DNA from 3 places in the Fictibacillus sp. 23RED33 genome. Region 2 is predicted to be linked to each of the others. Evidence: riboswitches for the same ligand, from Rfam matches in the RefSeq annotation. Region 2 holds a riboswitch; each other region holds the start of a gene.
What was found. A riboswitch is a leader RNA that binds a small molecule or an ion and turns the genes downstream of it on or off. The one in region 2 is predicted to bind lysine.
Positions count from the first base shown of each region.

Region 1 (4,905 bases), on a different contig from region 2:
TCTTCAAGATATTTTACATAACGGTACAAAAAAAGAGGATCGGACAGGCACGGGGACCGTTTCTGTGTTCGGTCGTCAGATGAGGTTTGACCTACAGAAAGGCTTTCCACTTGTTACGACTAAAAAGCTGCATTTAAAATCGATTATTCATGAATTGCTTTGGTTCTTAAAAGGCGACACAAATATTGCTTATTTAAAAGAAAACGGTGTACGGATTTGGGATGAGTGGGCTGATGAAGCTGGAAACCTAGGTCCTGTTTATGGACATCAGTGGCGCTCATGGTCTGCTCCGAACGGTGAGACGATCGATCAGATCTCAAACGTAATTGAAGACATCAAGAAGAATCCAGATTCAAGACGATTAATCGTCTCTGCATGGAATCCTTCTGATATTCCGAATATGGCGCTGCCACCATGTCATTTATTGTTTCAATTTTATGTTGCCGATGGAAAGCTTTCCTGCCAGCTTTATCAGCGCTCAGCAGACAGTTTCTTAGGTGTGCCTTTTAATATTGCGTCATATGCTTTGTTAACGATGATGGTGGCTCAAGTGACCGGACTTAAACCAGGAGAATTCGTTCACACTGTTGGGGACGCGCACATTTACACCAATCACCTTGAACAAGTAGAGCTGCAGCTCACTCGTGAGCCAAAGCCTCTTCCTAAGATGAAGATTAATCCAAACGTGACGAGTATTTTTGATTTCACTTACGATGACTTTGAGCTTGTAGACTATGAGGCACATCCACATATTAAAGGTGTGGTGAGCGTATGATCTCGTTTGTTGTAGCGATGGATGAAAATCGCGCGATCGGTAAAGACAATGATCTACCGTGGTACTTGCCTAACGATCTCAAGCATTTTAAAAACGTAACGATGGGAAAGCCGATCGTGATGGGTCGTAAAACGTATGAATCTATCGGGAAGCCTTTGCCTGGTCGAGAGAATATCGTGGTAACAAGAGATGAGCAGTATCAAGCTGAGGGAACGACGGTCGTTCATTCTGTCCACGAAGTCATTCAAAAAGAAACAGAAGAACTATGTGTGATCGGGGGAACGGAGATCTTTAAGCTGTTCATGCCTGTTGCAGATCGCTTGTATGTCACAGAGATCCACCACACCTTTGATGCTGATACGTTTTTTCCAGAAATCAATCGTGAGGAATGGAAGGAAGTTTCCCGTAAACCAGGTGTTGTAGATGAAAAGAACAAATATCATCACGATTTTGTAGTCTACGAAAAAAATTAAAACCATAAAGTTTGAATGAGCCCCCCTCTTGTCTGCATACATATGTATATGTAGATAAAGGGGGGTTACCTTTTGCTTAAGCGCAGAAAAATGAAACTTCGAAAAGGGCCACTTCCATTCCGATTTGTACTATTGATCTCATTTATTCTGTTTACTTTTATAACGATTCAAGGGCTATGGCTTGTAAACAAAGGGATCGAACCAACACTTATGTTGATTGCTCAAAAGAAAACGGAAGAAATCGCCGCACTTGCAATAAGTGAAGCGATCGACAATGAAATTTTAGGGCCTTCGGAAATGAATGACATCATCGAATATAAGACCGATACAGAAGGAAATGTAGTCTTTGCTGGAATCAATCAGAGTGTAGTCAACCAGGTTGCCAACCAGTCACAAAAAGTCGTTCAAAAATACCTGAAGGAAATAGAAGAAGGAAAAGCACACGAAGTAATAACCAATGATGAGTTAGGAATAACAGCCTATAAGAACGAACCGGGTGTTATTATGGAAATACCTCTTGGGCAAGCAACAAGAAACTCTCTCCTAGCTAACTTAGGGCCGAAAATTCCTATCAAATTTATGTTGATTGGTGAAGCGAACACAGATATCGAAGAGAAAATAGAGAATTCAGGGATCAACAATACGTGGATCAATATTGATATTGTAGTCACAGTGAAAACGAGGATCGTTATTCCTTTTGCGACAGAAACGACTGTTGTAAAAAGACCAATAAAGATAACAGCACAGTTTATTAAAGGGGAAGTCCCTGTCTATTATAATCAATCTGGAGATCCTATTCAGCCGACTGTGCCGATTACACCAGACTTAAAAGAAAAGGAATCTCATGATGAATTGGAGCCTTCTGAAGATAGTCCATCAGAAGACACAAGTGGGGAAGAAGCAGCAGAATAAATATATTTCCTTCATTTAACAAATCCTGTTTAGGTTGACCATTCGTCCTGGTTTGTTATAATTGAAATTGAATTTAAAATTTTATATGTCTTTAAGCCTATCACCGATGGGGTAGAGGAGCGGATTTTATAAGTACTTTTTCAGAGAGTGACGTCTGTGAAGAAAAAGGAAAGGAACTTCCGCCGAAGCAAAAGTAAACCGTCTGTTCACTTTTGCTGGGTTTACACTAAACAAGTGTAAAACTGTCACTGCTTGGGAATTAAAAGCAGTGGAGGACTACTGATCGATGAGGAAAACCATAAATTACTTAAGTGATTGATAGCAGGTTATTTCCTTGTCTATTGATCGCTTTTTATTTTGTCCTTTTTTCCTCAACGTCCTGTAAGAACTCCTCAATATCGATGGCTAAATAAAAGAAGGAGGAACATCATGGAAATTGAGAATTCGATTTATTCGTTAATACCACCCGTATTGGCAATCTTGATGGTTGTTCTAACGCGAAGAGTGTTAGTCTCATTAGGAGCTGGGATCCTAGCGGGAGCCCTATTGCTTCACGATTTTAGTATTGTAGCTACACTGAAAGAAATTGGTACTATTGTGAAAGGGCATTTTATTTCAGACGGTGCATTAAATGAGTGGAATGTTTATATTCTTCTGTTCTTATTAATCTTAGGAATGATGACGAGCATTATCTCTTTAGCAGGTGGAAGCCGAGCTTTTGGAGAGTGGGCCATTTCTAGAGTGAAAACGAGAAGAGGTGCACAGCTTTTAACGGTTGTGTTTGGACTCGTCATTTTTATTGATGACTATTTTAATTCGTTGGCTGTCGGAAATGTAAGTAGACCTATTACTGACCGACACCGCATCTCGCGTGCGAAACTGGCATATTACCTTGATTCAACTGCAGCGCCAGTGTGTGTAATCTCACCTGTTTCAAGTTGGGGAGCGTACATTATCGGTATTATCGGAACGATCTTTGCTACACATGAGATCACAAATATGTCTGCGTTTAGTGCTTTTATTCAAATGATTCCAATGAATTTTTATGCAGTGTTTGCGTTAATCCTAGTATTTGCTGTAGCGTATTTTCAACTTGATTTTGGACCGATGAAAAAACATGAGGAAACAGCTCTTGCTACAGGAGAAGTGATTGCAGCTGATAAAAAAGCTGCAATTGGAGAAGGTATTAAGCTCGAAGAAAGTGACAAAGGAAAAGTAGGAGACCTTGTTTGGCCAATCGTAATCTTGATTATTTCAACGGTTGGATTCATGATCTATACAGGTATTCAAAATGTGAAGGGGCTAGAAGAACCAACGGCCATCACACTTTTATCTATTTTTGAGAATACCGATGTACCAAAATCATTAGTATATGGTGGTCTGCTTGGTTTAGCTTCTGCTATATTGTTCTTCCTTCCAAAGAAGATGGGTGCTGCATCATTAGGAAAAGGACTGGGACGCGGTATTCAGTCTATGATCGGTGCTGTTACGATCTTGCTTTTTGCATGGACGATCATCTCTATCATCGATAGCTTAGGAACAGGGACGTATCTAGCAGGGTTAGTTGATCAGCATATGAATTTAGCTTATCTGCCGTTTGTTCTTTTTGTACTGTCAGGGCTAATGGCTTTTGCGACAGGAACTTCATGGGGTACATTTGGAGTAATGCTACCGATCGCAGCAGAAATTTCAGCTTCTACAAATATTGAGTTAATGCTTCCTGTTCTTGCTGCAGTACTAGCGGGATCTGTTTTTGGTGACCATTGTTCCCCAATATCAGATACTACAATCCTTTCTTCAACAGGAGCGGGAAGTCATCACATTGATCACGTCATGACCCAGCTTCCTTATAGCCTAGTGGCTGCTGGAGTGTCTGCCGTTGGTTATCTTGCCCTTGGGTTCACAGAAAGTGTTTGGGTCGGCCTCTTCGCATCTGCTGTAATATTTATCTTAGCGCTCTTCATAATTAAAAAAGTATCTAGTAAAAATAGCATTAGTGATCAATCTTTAAAGGCTTAATTTTTGAAAGTGTCTGGTAGTTAACCAGGCACTTTTTCTTATATTTATACGACTTTTTCCCCCTTATTCCGACAAAATAACTAAAAACATTTTGACAGGTTTTCATGTTATGTAATATACTGAACACAGAATTATCAGAAAAAAGTAACAATTGTAAACTTTTCGACTTCATAAAAAGGGGGATACAACAATGGAAAATAGGCAGCAATGGGGAAGCCGCTATGGGTTTATATTAGCAGCGGTCGGCTCAGCAATCGGCCTAGGCAATATCTGGAGATTTCCAGCGGTTGCTTATGAGAACGGTGGAGGAGCATTCTTCATCCCATATCTTATAGCACTTTTAACGGCAGGGATTCCCTTACTAATCCTAGAATTTACGCTAGGTCATAAGTACCGTGGATCTGCTCCACTTTCTTATTTCCGACTTCACAAAAAAGCGGAGTGGCTAGGATGGTGGCAAGTATTTGTAGCATTTGTTATTTCTACTTATTACGCGGTTATCATCGCTTGGGCGATTAAGTATTCTATTTACTCATTAAACTTAACTTGGGGAGACAAGCCTTCTGACTTCTTCTACGGTGAAGTCCTTCAATTAAGCAAGACGCCTGGTGACTTGGGTGGTATCGTACCAGGTATTCTGATCGCACTTCTAATCGTGTGGGTCGTTACACTTCTTGTTCTTTATAAAGGTGTATCGAAAGGAATCGAGCGTTTTAACAAAATTTT
Region 1 covers NZ_JACZDX010000009.1:4,298-9,202, forward strand. The annotation lists gene IHV09_RS19605 (thymidylate synthase) at 1-775, shown strand, start outside; gene IHV09_RS19610 (dihydrofolate reductase) at 772-1,248, shown strand; gene yunB (sporulation protein YunB) at 1,321-2,160, shown strand; lysine riboswitch at 2,265-2,447, shown strand; gene IHV09_RS19620 (Na+/H+ antiporter NhaC family protein) at 2,590-4,179, shown strand; gene IHV09_RS19625 (sodium-dependent transporter) at 4,370-4,905, shown strand, end outside.
Region 1: linked by a shared signal. The riboswitch ahead of IHV09_RS19620 (Na+/H+ antiporter NhaC family protein) and the one ahead of lysA (diaminopimelate decarboxylase) in region 2 are both predicted to bind lysine.

Region 2 (4,905 bases):
CTCCCTTTTGCACGGAGCGATGGCATCAGCAGAGGAACATGGCTTTATCGGAATCGCCATGGGAATCTTTGAGTTAACATCTGCAGGAATCTCATCTGCTGTTTTGTTTGGATTTTTAGTAGCAGTCATCTTTGAACCTAAGGGGTGATCATATGGTGAAAAAACGGGTCATTTTCATAACGGATGGAGATCTGTATGCACTACGGGTCGTAGAGCATGCGGCTAAACAAGTTGGAGGACGCTGTATATCACAATCATGGGGAAATCCAACACGAAAAAGCGGTATAGAGCTTGTAGAGATGATCCGAAAAACACCACATGACCCTGTACTTGTAATGTTTGATGACTGTGGTTTTAAAGGAGAAGGTCCAGGAGAACAAGCGATGAGATATATTCATCAGCAGAAAGATATTGATGTGATTGGTGCTGTGGCCGTAGCTTCCAAAACGCATTTTACAGAATGGACAAAAGTTCACTGTTCTATGGATCGATATGGAGAACTAACAGAGTTCGGTATTGATAAGAGTGGAATTCCAGATCTTGAAACAGGCAGGATTAACGGTGACACCGTCTATATCCTCGATGAATTAAACCTTCCTTTCATAGTAGGTGTCGGGGATATCGGAAAAATGGCTGGTTTTGATTCTGTTGAAAAGGGAGCTCCAATTACAGTAAAAGCGATTCAACTTATTTTAGAAAGGAGCGAATCAATTGGCAACCGAAAAAAATAAAACACCGATTAGTAAGAACATTGAAGATACGGAAAGGTTTTTAAAAGAGCGTTTGGGTATTGGTGTGAGTTTTGATGTTGGTGTCAGAAAGATCTTTGTCTTAAAAAAGGAACTTCAGCTATATTATTGTACGGGACTTTGCGACAGTGAGTTCATCATCATGATCTACCGCGAACTAATGGATATGGATCATGGTCATCGCGCACCGAGTAAAGTAAAAGATCTTGTACATAATCATCTCGCACATCAGCAAGTAGAGATTACGAAATCGTTAGATGAAGCTGTAGACCGCATGCTTTCAGGTCTGATCGTTATATTCATTGACGGAGAAGAAGAAGCATTTGTTGTGGATGTAAGAAGTTATCCAGGAAGATCACCAGAAGAGCCGGACATTGAGAAAGTGGTAAGGGGAGCCCGTGATGGATACACGGAAAATATTATCATCAATACTGCTCTTACAAGAAGACGTATACGAGATGAACGATTACGACACGAAATTCTTCAAGTGGGTGAACGCTCTAAAACGGATGTATGTCTCGCTTATATTCAAGATGTGGCAGATCCCGGCCTCGTTGACCTTATTAGAAAAGAGCTTAACTCTATTGAGATCGACGGGATTCCAATGGCAGATAAGACGATCGAAGAGTTTATTGTAAAACAAGGTTGGAATCCGTTTCCCTTAGTCCGGTATACAGAAAGACCAGATGTTGCTGCACAGCACTTGATGGAAGGTCATGTATTAATCATCACAGATACATCGCCAAGTGTTATCATCACACCTACTACACTCTTTCATCACGTACAGCATGCAGAAGAGTTTAGGCAGACTCCATTTATAGGTGCTTTTTTAAGATGGACCCGCTTTACAGGCATGATGGCTTCAGTATTCTTAGTACCGATGTGGCTTTTGTTTTCGATGGAAGAGCAATTATTACCGCCTTTCATTGATTTTATCGGTCCGAATAAACACACGAACATCCCACTGTTTCTTCAGATAATCTTTGCGGAGATCGGGATTGATATATTAAGGCTCGCGGCCATCCATACACCGAGTGCACTATCGACCGCCATGGGTCTGATCGCAGCCGTATTAATCGGGCAGATCGCAATAGATGTAGGATTATTCGTACCTGAAGTTATTCTATATGTTGCGATAGCGGCGATCGGATCCTTCTCCACACCAAGTTATGAGCTGAGTATCGCAAACAAAGTCCTGCGGCTTTTCTTGATTGCGATGGTTATGTTGTTTAAAGTGCCAGGATTTATTATCGGATTCACATTGTTGGTTCTCTATATGGCAACGATCAAAAATTTGAACACACCTTACTTGTGGCCGCTCTTACCGTTTAATCCAAAAGCGTTTCTACAGATTGTCGTTCGAATAGCTGTTCCGCTATCAAAAGTTCGACCTAGCATTGTACATCCGCAGAACACCAAAAAACAGCCAACTAATTAATCTGTCCCTTGCTGATTGTTGAAAATTGTGTTAAATTCATAACTAATTAAATATGCCTCATATGAGGTAGAGGCGCAAAACGAATGAGTAGCATATGGAGTTCATGGATGACGATGAAATATGTTGAAAGGTCAATTTGCCGAAGTGTAAAAAGAGTTCCATCTCTTTTTATGCTGGGCCGTTGCTGAACAAGCAACGGACTGTCACTACAACTGTAGTGGAGAGCTATTCCGACATGAGGGTACGGTTTTTGACAGCCTGCCTTAGTTGCGGCTGTCTTTTGTATTTGTCGGGATTGAATTCTCTATCAACAACGAGAGGGGATTACTTGTGAATTTACACGGAACATCAAAAATTGGAGATAATCAACATCTATGGATCGGTGGTTTAGATACGGTAGATCTAGCGAAAAAATACGGAACACCGCTATATTTGTATGATTTGTCCTTGATTAAAAATAGAGCAAGAGGCTTTAAAAAAGCATTCGAGGAAAATGGGGTAGGATATCAAGTAGCATATGCCTCAAAAGCCTTTTCTTCCATCGCCATGTTTCAGCTTATCGAACAGGAAGGATTAAGTCTGGATGTAGTTTCAGGTGGAGAACTTTATACGGCACTTCAAGCTGAATTTCCACCTGAAAGAATTCATTTTCATGGAAACAACAAGAGCTTAGCAGAATTAGAATTTGCACTTACCGCTGGAGTCGGTTGTATTGTAGTAGATAACTTTCATGAGATCTCCTTATTAAAAATGCTGAGCAGCAAGCTTAGCAAAAAAGTAGACATCTTACTGCGTTTAACTCCAGGAATTGAAGCCCATACCCATGATTACATCATTACAGGTCAGGAAGATTCTAAGTTTGGATTTGATTTAGGGAATGGTCAAGGAGACAGAGCACTTCAAGAAGTACTTGCATTTGAAGGCTTTCGCGTTTTAGGGATTCATTGTCATATTGGATCTCAAATCTTTGAAACAGAAGGATTCACTCTGGCGATTGAAAAGTTGTTCGGCCATTTTAAAAAGTGGGAAGAAAACTTTAACTATTTTCCAAGTGTCGTAAATCTTGGAGGCGGATTCGGTATTCAATATACGTCAGAGGATACACCGCTTTCTCCTGAACAATACGTTACGGCCATGATTGAAGAAGTGAAGAAACAGATGATTCACTTTGAAGGGAAAGATCTGCCTGAACTTTGGATTGAACCAGGACGTTCACTCGTAGGTGATGCGGGTACGACGATCTATTCGATCGGCTCTCAAAAAGAGATCGAAGGAGTTAGGCATTATGTGTCCATTGATGGTGGGATGACAGATAACATTCGTCCTGCACTCTATCAAGCTAAATATGAAGCATTCGTAGCGAATAAGATGAACGAAGAACCAACACAAACCGTTTCAATCGCAGGAAAATGCTGTGAGAGTGGCGACATGTTAATCTGGGATATTGAACTTCCTGAAGTTTGTGATAACGACTTATTAGCCGTTTCCTGTACGGGAGCTTACGGTTACAGTATGGCGAGCAATTATAATCGCATTCAGCGGCCAGCAGTTGTGTTTGTAGAGAACGGTGAAGAACAGCTTGTAGTGAAGCGGGAAACATATGAAGACCTCATCAAGAATGATGTTCCATTAAAAACGAATGTTTTTGTGTAAATTAGTTTACGGAGCAGACATTTAACCGTACAATGGTAGTTGAATGAAGTAGAAGGAGGCCTGTTTTTTATGAAAAAAGGTTCAATTGAATTTGAAAACGGCGAAAAAATTGTATTTGATCTATACCAAGAAGAAGCACCTGGAACAGTAGAAAACTTTGAAAAACTTGCAAACGAAGGCTTTTACAACGGTGTAACGTTCCACCGTGTTATCCCTGGATTTGTAGCTCAAGGTGGAGATCCAACAGGAACTGGAGCTGGCGGCCCTGGTTATTCTATTCCTTGTGAAACAGAAGGGAACCCACATAAGCACGTAGCGGGGTCTCTTTCAATGGCGCATGCTGGCCGCGATACAGGCGGAAGCCAATTCTTCCTCGTACACGAGCCACAGCCGCACTTGAACGGTGTTCATACTGTTTTTGGACAAGTTACAGAAGGTTTGGAAACAGTACTTCGTATTAAACAAGGCGATGTAATGAAAGAAGTTAAAGTTTGGGAAGAATAAGTTCCAAATAAGAAAAGCTCCGGATTACTCCGAAGCTTTTTTTATGTTTTTGGCAATTATACATTTCTGTTTTTTATGAGTTTTTGTCTATTTCGTTCATCAATAACCGTAGATCGGTCTCTTAAAGAGTGCTTATGAACGATTTTTTCATCCACTCCAGTTGTTAAAGACCACTCTTCTTCAGTCACACTAGCTTTTAATAAACATACGTTCAATAGATTAGTCGAAAGTGGAAGAGCTATCGACTCAAAAGATTGCTGTTGCTCGATTTTTTGTATGCTTTTATCGAGTAGTTCAAAAAAAGGTTCAACTTCTATTCCGAGTTCTTTCAGTGCTGCTTCTTCTTTTTGCAGCTTCACTCTACAACTCAAGATCATTCGTTTAGCTCCGTTATTGTTGCCACGCCGATGGTGATAAAGAGCCACTGCAAGCTGGATCAGTCCCGGCCACAGATCGCCTTTCATGCCCTCGTCCTTCCAATGCTCCTCAAGCACTTCGTGACACTCAAAGTAATCTTGATCTCTATGAAAATGCACCAAGTATTCAATCCATGGTTTTGGA
Region 2 covers NZ_JACZDX010000003.1:199,766-204,670, reverse strand. The annotation lists gene spoVAE (stage V sporulation protein AE) at 1-148, shown strand, start outside; gene IHV09_RS12845 (stage V sporulation protein AE) at 153-731, shown strand; gene IHV09_RS12840 (spore germination protein) at 712-2,187, shown strand; lysine riboswitch at 2,247-2,423, shown strand; gene lysA (diaminopimelate decarboxylase) at 2,518-3,840, shown strand; gene IHV09_RS12830 (peptidylprolyl isomerase) at 3,910-4,344, shown strand; gene IHV09_RS12825 (DUF309 domain-containing protein) at 4,401-4,905, opposite strand, start outside.

Region 3 (4,905 bases), on a different contig from region 2:
TGTGAAATCTTATTTCTCGGGGACACATGATGGTAAAACGCAAAGACTTGTTAGTGAGATCAGAGATTTTGAATACATTGTGACTTCTACTGAGATGGAAGCATTAGTTCTAGAGATGAATTTAATTAAAAAGCATGACCCTCGTTATAACGTTATGCTAAAAGATGATAAGAGCTATCCATACTTAAAAATCACTGCTGAAAAACAACCAAGACTTCTATATATACGGAAGATAAAAAAAGATGGCGGAAAATATTTTGGTCCGTTTGTGAATGCTTATGCTGCCCAAGAAACGAAAAAGCTTTTAGACCGTATTTTTCCACTTCGTAAATGTGATACGATGCCTAAAAGAGTGTGTTTGTATTATCATATCGGTCAATGTCTAGGTCCTTGCGTATATGATGTTACAGAACAAGAAAATAAACAGATGGTAGATGGCATCGTGAAATTTCTTAATGGCGGCTATCAGGATGTTAAAAATGAGTTGTCAGAAAAGATGCTCGAAGCCTCTGAAGCATTAAACTTTGAACGCGCAAAAGAGCTTCGAGACCAGATACAGCACATTGAAGCTGTTATGGAGAAGCAAAAGATGATGACAGCAGATTTAGTCGATCGAGACGTTTTTGGTTATCATTTCGATAAAGGATGGATGTGTGTACAAGTCTTTTTCATTAGACAAGGAAAAGTGATTGCTAGAGATATTTCGGTCTTCCCTTTTTATGGAGAAGCGAATGAAGACTTGCTAACCTTTATCGGTCAGTTCTATCTGCAAAAAAATCACCTTCTGCCTAAAGAGATTCTCCTTCCACAAGAAGTGGATGCAGATCTTGTATCGGAACTTCTTCAAGTGAAAGTGTTGCAACCAAAAAAAGGACAAAAGAAAGAGCTTGTGGAGTTAGCTACTAAAAACGCGTCTTTAGCTCTTCACGAGAAATTTGCCCTGATCGAGCAAGATGAGGCGAGAACGATTAAAGCCGTTGAGAACCTTGGTGAGAGAATTGGGATTGCTGCACCTTATCGTATTGAAGCGTTCGATAACTCGAATATTCATGGAACAGACCCTGTTTCTGCCATGGTTGTTTTTGTTGACGGAAAACCGTACAAAAAGGATTATCGAAAATATAAGATCAAATCTGTGGAAGGTCCAGATGATTATGCTTCCATGAAGGAAGTTGTTCGCAGAAGATATACAAGACTATTGAGAGAAGAAGGAGAGCTTCCTAGTCTTATTCTGATCGATGGCGGAAAAGGGCAAATATCTGCGGCTCAAGATGTATTAGAGAACGAGCTTAACTTATTTATTCCAGTAGCAGGTCTATCAAAAGATGAAAAGCATAGAACCTCACAGCTTTGGATTGGGGATCCTCCTGAAATGATACACTTGCCTAGAAACAGTCAGGAATTCTATCTTCTGCAACGAATTCAAGATGAAGTTCACAGGTTCGCGATCTCCTTCCATCGAAAAGTTCGCTCTAAAAGCATGTTCGAATCAACATTAGACAGCATCGCTGGAATCGGTGACAAACGCAAAAAGATGCTGCTTCGCCACTTTGGATCGTTAAAAAAGTTAAAAGAAGCTTCTGTTGATGAGATTCAAGCAGCAGGTGTGCCTAAACCAGTAGCCGAGCTTATTGAAAAAGCATTTTTATCAAATGAGTAGTTGCAGCTATTGAGTAACTTTGTTAAAATAAATCCAACTTTATAAATATGCCATGCTTCGTATGAAGTGATGGTAGAGGAGCAAGAACCAATAGTAACCCATCTGAAGAGAAGAAGCTCTAGTGATGATGGTGGAAAGGGGATTCTTGCCGAAGTGTAAAAGGACTTCTAGCCTTTTATGCTGGACCTGTATTGAAGAAATACAGAGCTGTCACACAAGTCCCCCCAGGGTTTGTGTGGAGGACTATCTCACGAGGGGGAACAAACTTGGCTTGCTACGGATTATAGCAACAATAGGGTTTTTCCTTATTGTTGCTTTTTTGTATTTACTTTCAAAAAAAGAAGGTATACGTGCACCGTCAACAAAGTCTTCTAATAAAAGAGATAGAATCTTACAACAAGAAGGGATTGGAGTATATGGGGAGAATCGTTCAAAAATTTGGTGGAACTAGTGTAGGCTCAGTTGAGCGAATACAAAATGTTGCAAAACGAATCATCCATGAAGTAGATGCAGGAAATGAAGTCGTGGTTGTGGTTTCAGCGATGGGCAAAACAACGGATGAACTCGTAAAGCTTGCTACAGATATCAGTCAGAACCCTTCTAAACGGGAAATGGATATGCTACTTACGACGGGTGAACAGATTACGATCGCCCTATTGACGATGGCTCTGCATCAAGAAGGATATAAAGCTCAATCATTAACAGGATGGCAAGCGGGTATTCAAACCGAAGATGCCTTTTCAAATGCAAGAATACTAGACATCGATTCAGAGCGCGTGTCTTCTCTATTAAAAGATGGCCATATCGTGGTTGTCGCAGGTTTTCAAGGGCTGATTCCTGAAACAAAGGATATTGCAACGCTTGGCAGAGGTGGATCTGATACAACAGCCGTTGCGCTAGCGGCAGCTTTAAAAGCCGATCGATGTGACATCTATACCGATGTGACGGGTGTATATACGACGGATCCGCGTGTAGTGGATTCAGCTAGAAAACTACCTTCGATCTCTTATGATGAGATGTTAGAGATGGCGAACCTTGGTGCTGGCGTTTTACATCCGAGAGCGGTTGAGTTTGCTAAAAACTATAGTATTACATTAGAAGTAAGATCTAGCATGAGTGAAGAACGTGGAACATTAGTTGAGGAGGAAGTGTCTATGGAACAAAATTTAATGGTTAGAGGTCTTGCGTTTGAAGGAAACATAACAAAAATTACGGTCTCTTCAGTTCCCAATGAAATACACGCGTTAGCGGAACTGTTTACTATTTTGGCATCGAACGGCATCAATGTAGACATCATCATTCAGAATGTCCTAAATGAAGAAAAAACGAATATTTCGTTCTCGATTGAATCAAACTCATTATCTGCTACACAAGAAGTACTTGCTGCGCATCAAGGGAAATTAGGATTCGAATCGATCAGTTATGAACAAGGTCTTGCAAAAGTGTCAATCGTTGGCTCAGGCATGATCTCAAATCCTGGCGTTGCCGCTAAAATGTTTAAAGCTCTCTCAGACGAAGATATTATGATAAAAATGGTAAGCACTTCTGAGATTAAAGTATCAACCGTCGTGAAACAAGAAGATATGATTAAGTCGATAGAAACGCTGCATGATGTGTTTGAGCTAGATGCTCGTGTTCCCGTTCAGAACACATAAGACCAAACATTGAAAAAAGCCGGCAATACGCCGGCTTTTGTTATTCAATCATATCTTTTTTGTCCCATTGAACAGTAATAAAAACTTTGTTTCGTTTTGTAGATTCTAAAGCTTCTGTTGTGCATTTTTTTTGCAGCTGAACTTGTTCAGCGAGGAAGCCTGCTTCTAGGCTGAACGTTTGATGATTGAAGTTTTCCATTCGCTGCAAGATCAGTTGAGAGTTTAAAGAGAAATTCATCTCAGTTTTCGAAGCTTCGATCATTTCAAGAGTGCCCCAACCTGCTTCAACAAAAAAAGCGTGAACTTCTTCCATCGTATGTAAAGGATATTTTCTAGCCAAGTGTCTTCCTGCCCAATAGAGAATATTTCGTTCTTGTTTGCCAAGAAGTTCAGGCAACAAATCGCTTCGAAGGATCTCATACCCAAAAGCTGAAACAGAAAGCTGTTCTACAGGGGTATTATCATCCTTTGTCTTTTGTTTAAACATTCTGCATCCCTTCTTTCTAATTTTTATTATAACGGGAAAGCGGTTTAAACTCTATAGCAACTATCGGTATTTGTCGAAAATCTTAAACCTCCAAAAGCGTTGATGTATCAAGAAAATTTACGTATTTAGTTGTTAGCGTTTTCTTGACGGTGTCAAACGATGGGAGTAAAATGGACATGTTGCTAGTTAATTAAGCTAATTGTTTAACACTCATCCTCTAAAAGAGGAAACTTAAAACGCTTACATGTGGAGAGGAACAAAGATTAGCAGCCAGAGAGAGGCTAAATTTGAAGGGGGCAAGAGAATGGCTGGCAGTAGAGATTTTATTAACAGAAGGATTCATTCATTATTAGGAGTAATTCCGATCGGGATTTTTCTCGTACAGCATCTAGTTGTAAACCATTTTGCAACGAGGGATGCTGAAGCATTTAACAAAGCGGCGCATTTTATGGAAAGTTTACCTTTTCGTATTTTCCTAGAAACGTTTGTCATCTACTTACCTATTTTGTTTCATGCCGTGTATGGGCTTTACATTACGTTCCAAGCAAAAAACAACGTTACCCGCTATGGCTATTTCCGCAATATGATGTTCCTCGTTCAGCGTGTAACAGGCGTTATCACATTAGTCTTTATCGCTTGGCATGTATGGGAAACACGTGTACAGGCTGCGTTGGGACAAGAAGTAAACTTTGATATGATGGCAGACATCTTAAGCTCTCCATTCATGGTTGTCTTCTATCTTGTTGGTGTTTTATCAGCAGTATTCCATTTTGCTAACGGATTATGGTCGTTCTTTGTCAGCTGGGGCCTTACAGTTTCGCCTCGTTCACAGAAAATTTCAACATACGTAACAATGGGTGTATTTGTTGCACTTGCTATTGTTAGCGTAAGAACAATCTTTGCATTCATTTAAAAGGGGTGAGACAAATTGAGTAATCAGAAAATAATTGTTGTTGGCGGAGGTCTCGCCGGTTTAATGGCTACGATCAAAGCAGCTGAAGCTGGTGTGAACGTTGACCTCTTTTCAGTTGTTCCAGTAAAACGTTCGCATTCTGTTTGTGCTCAAGGTGGTATAAACGGTGCTGTAAATACAAAAGGTGAAG
Region 3 covers NZ_JACZDX010000005.1:103,448-108,352, reverse strand. The annotation lists gene uvrC (excinuclease ABC subunit UvrC) at 1-1,660, shown strand, start outside; lysine riboswitch at 1,726-1,914, shown strand; gene IHV09_RS16450 (aspartate kinase) at 2,077-3,315, shown strand; gene IHV09_RS16445 (YslB family protein) at 3,356-3,802, opposite strand; gene IHV09_RS16440 (succinate dehydrogenase cytochrome b558 subunit) at 4,107-4,715, shown strand; gene sdhA (succinate dehydrogenase flavoprotein subunit) at 4,731-4,905, shown strand, end outside.
Region 3: linked by a shared signal. The riboswitch ahead of IHV09_RS16450 (aspartate kinase) and the one ahead of lysA (diaminopimelate decarboxylase) in region 2 are both predicted to bind lysine.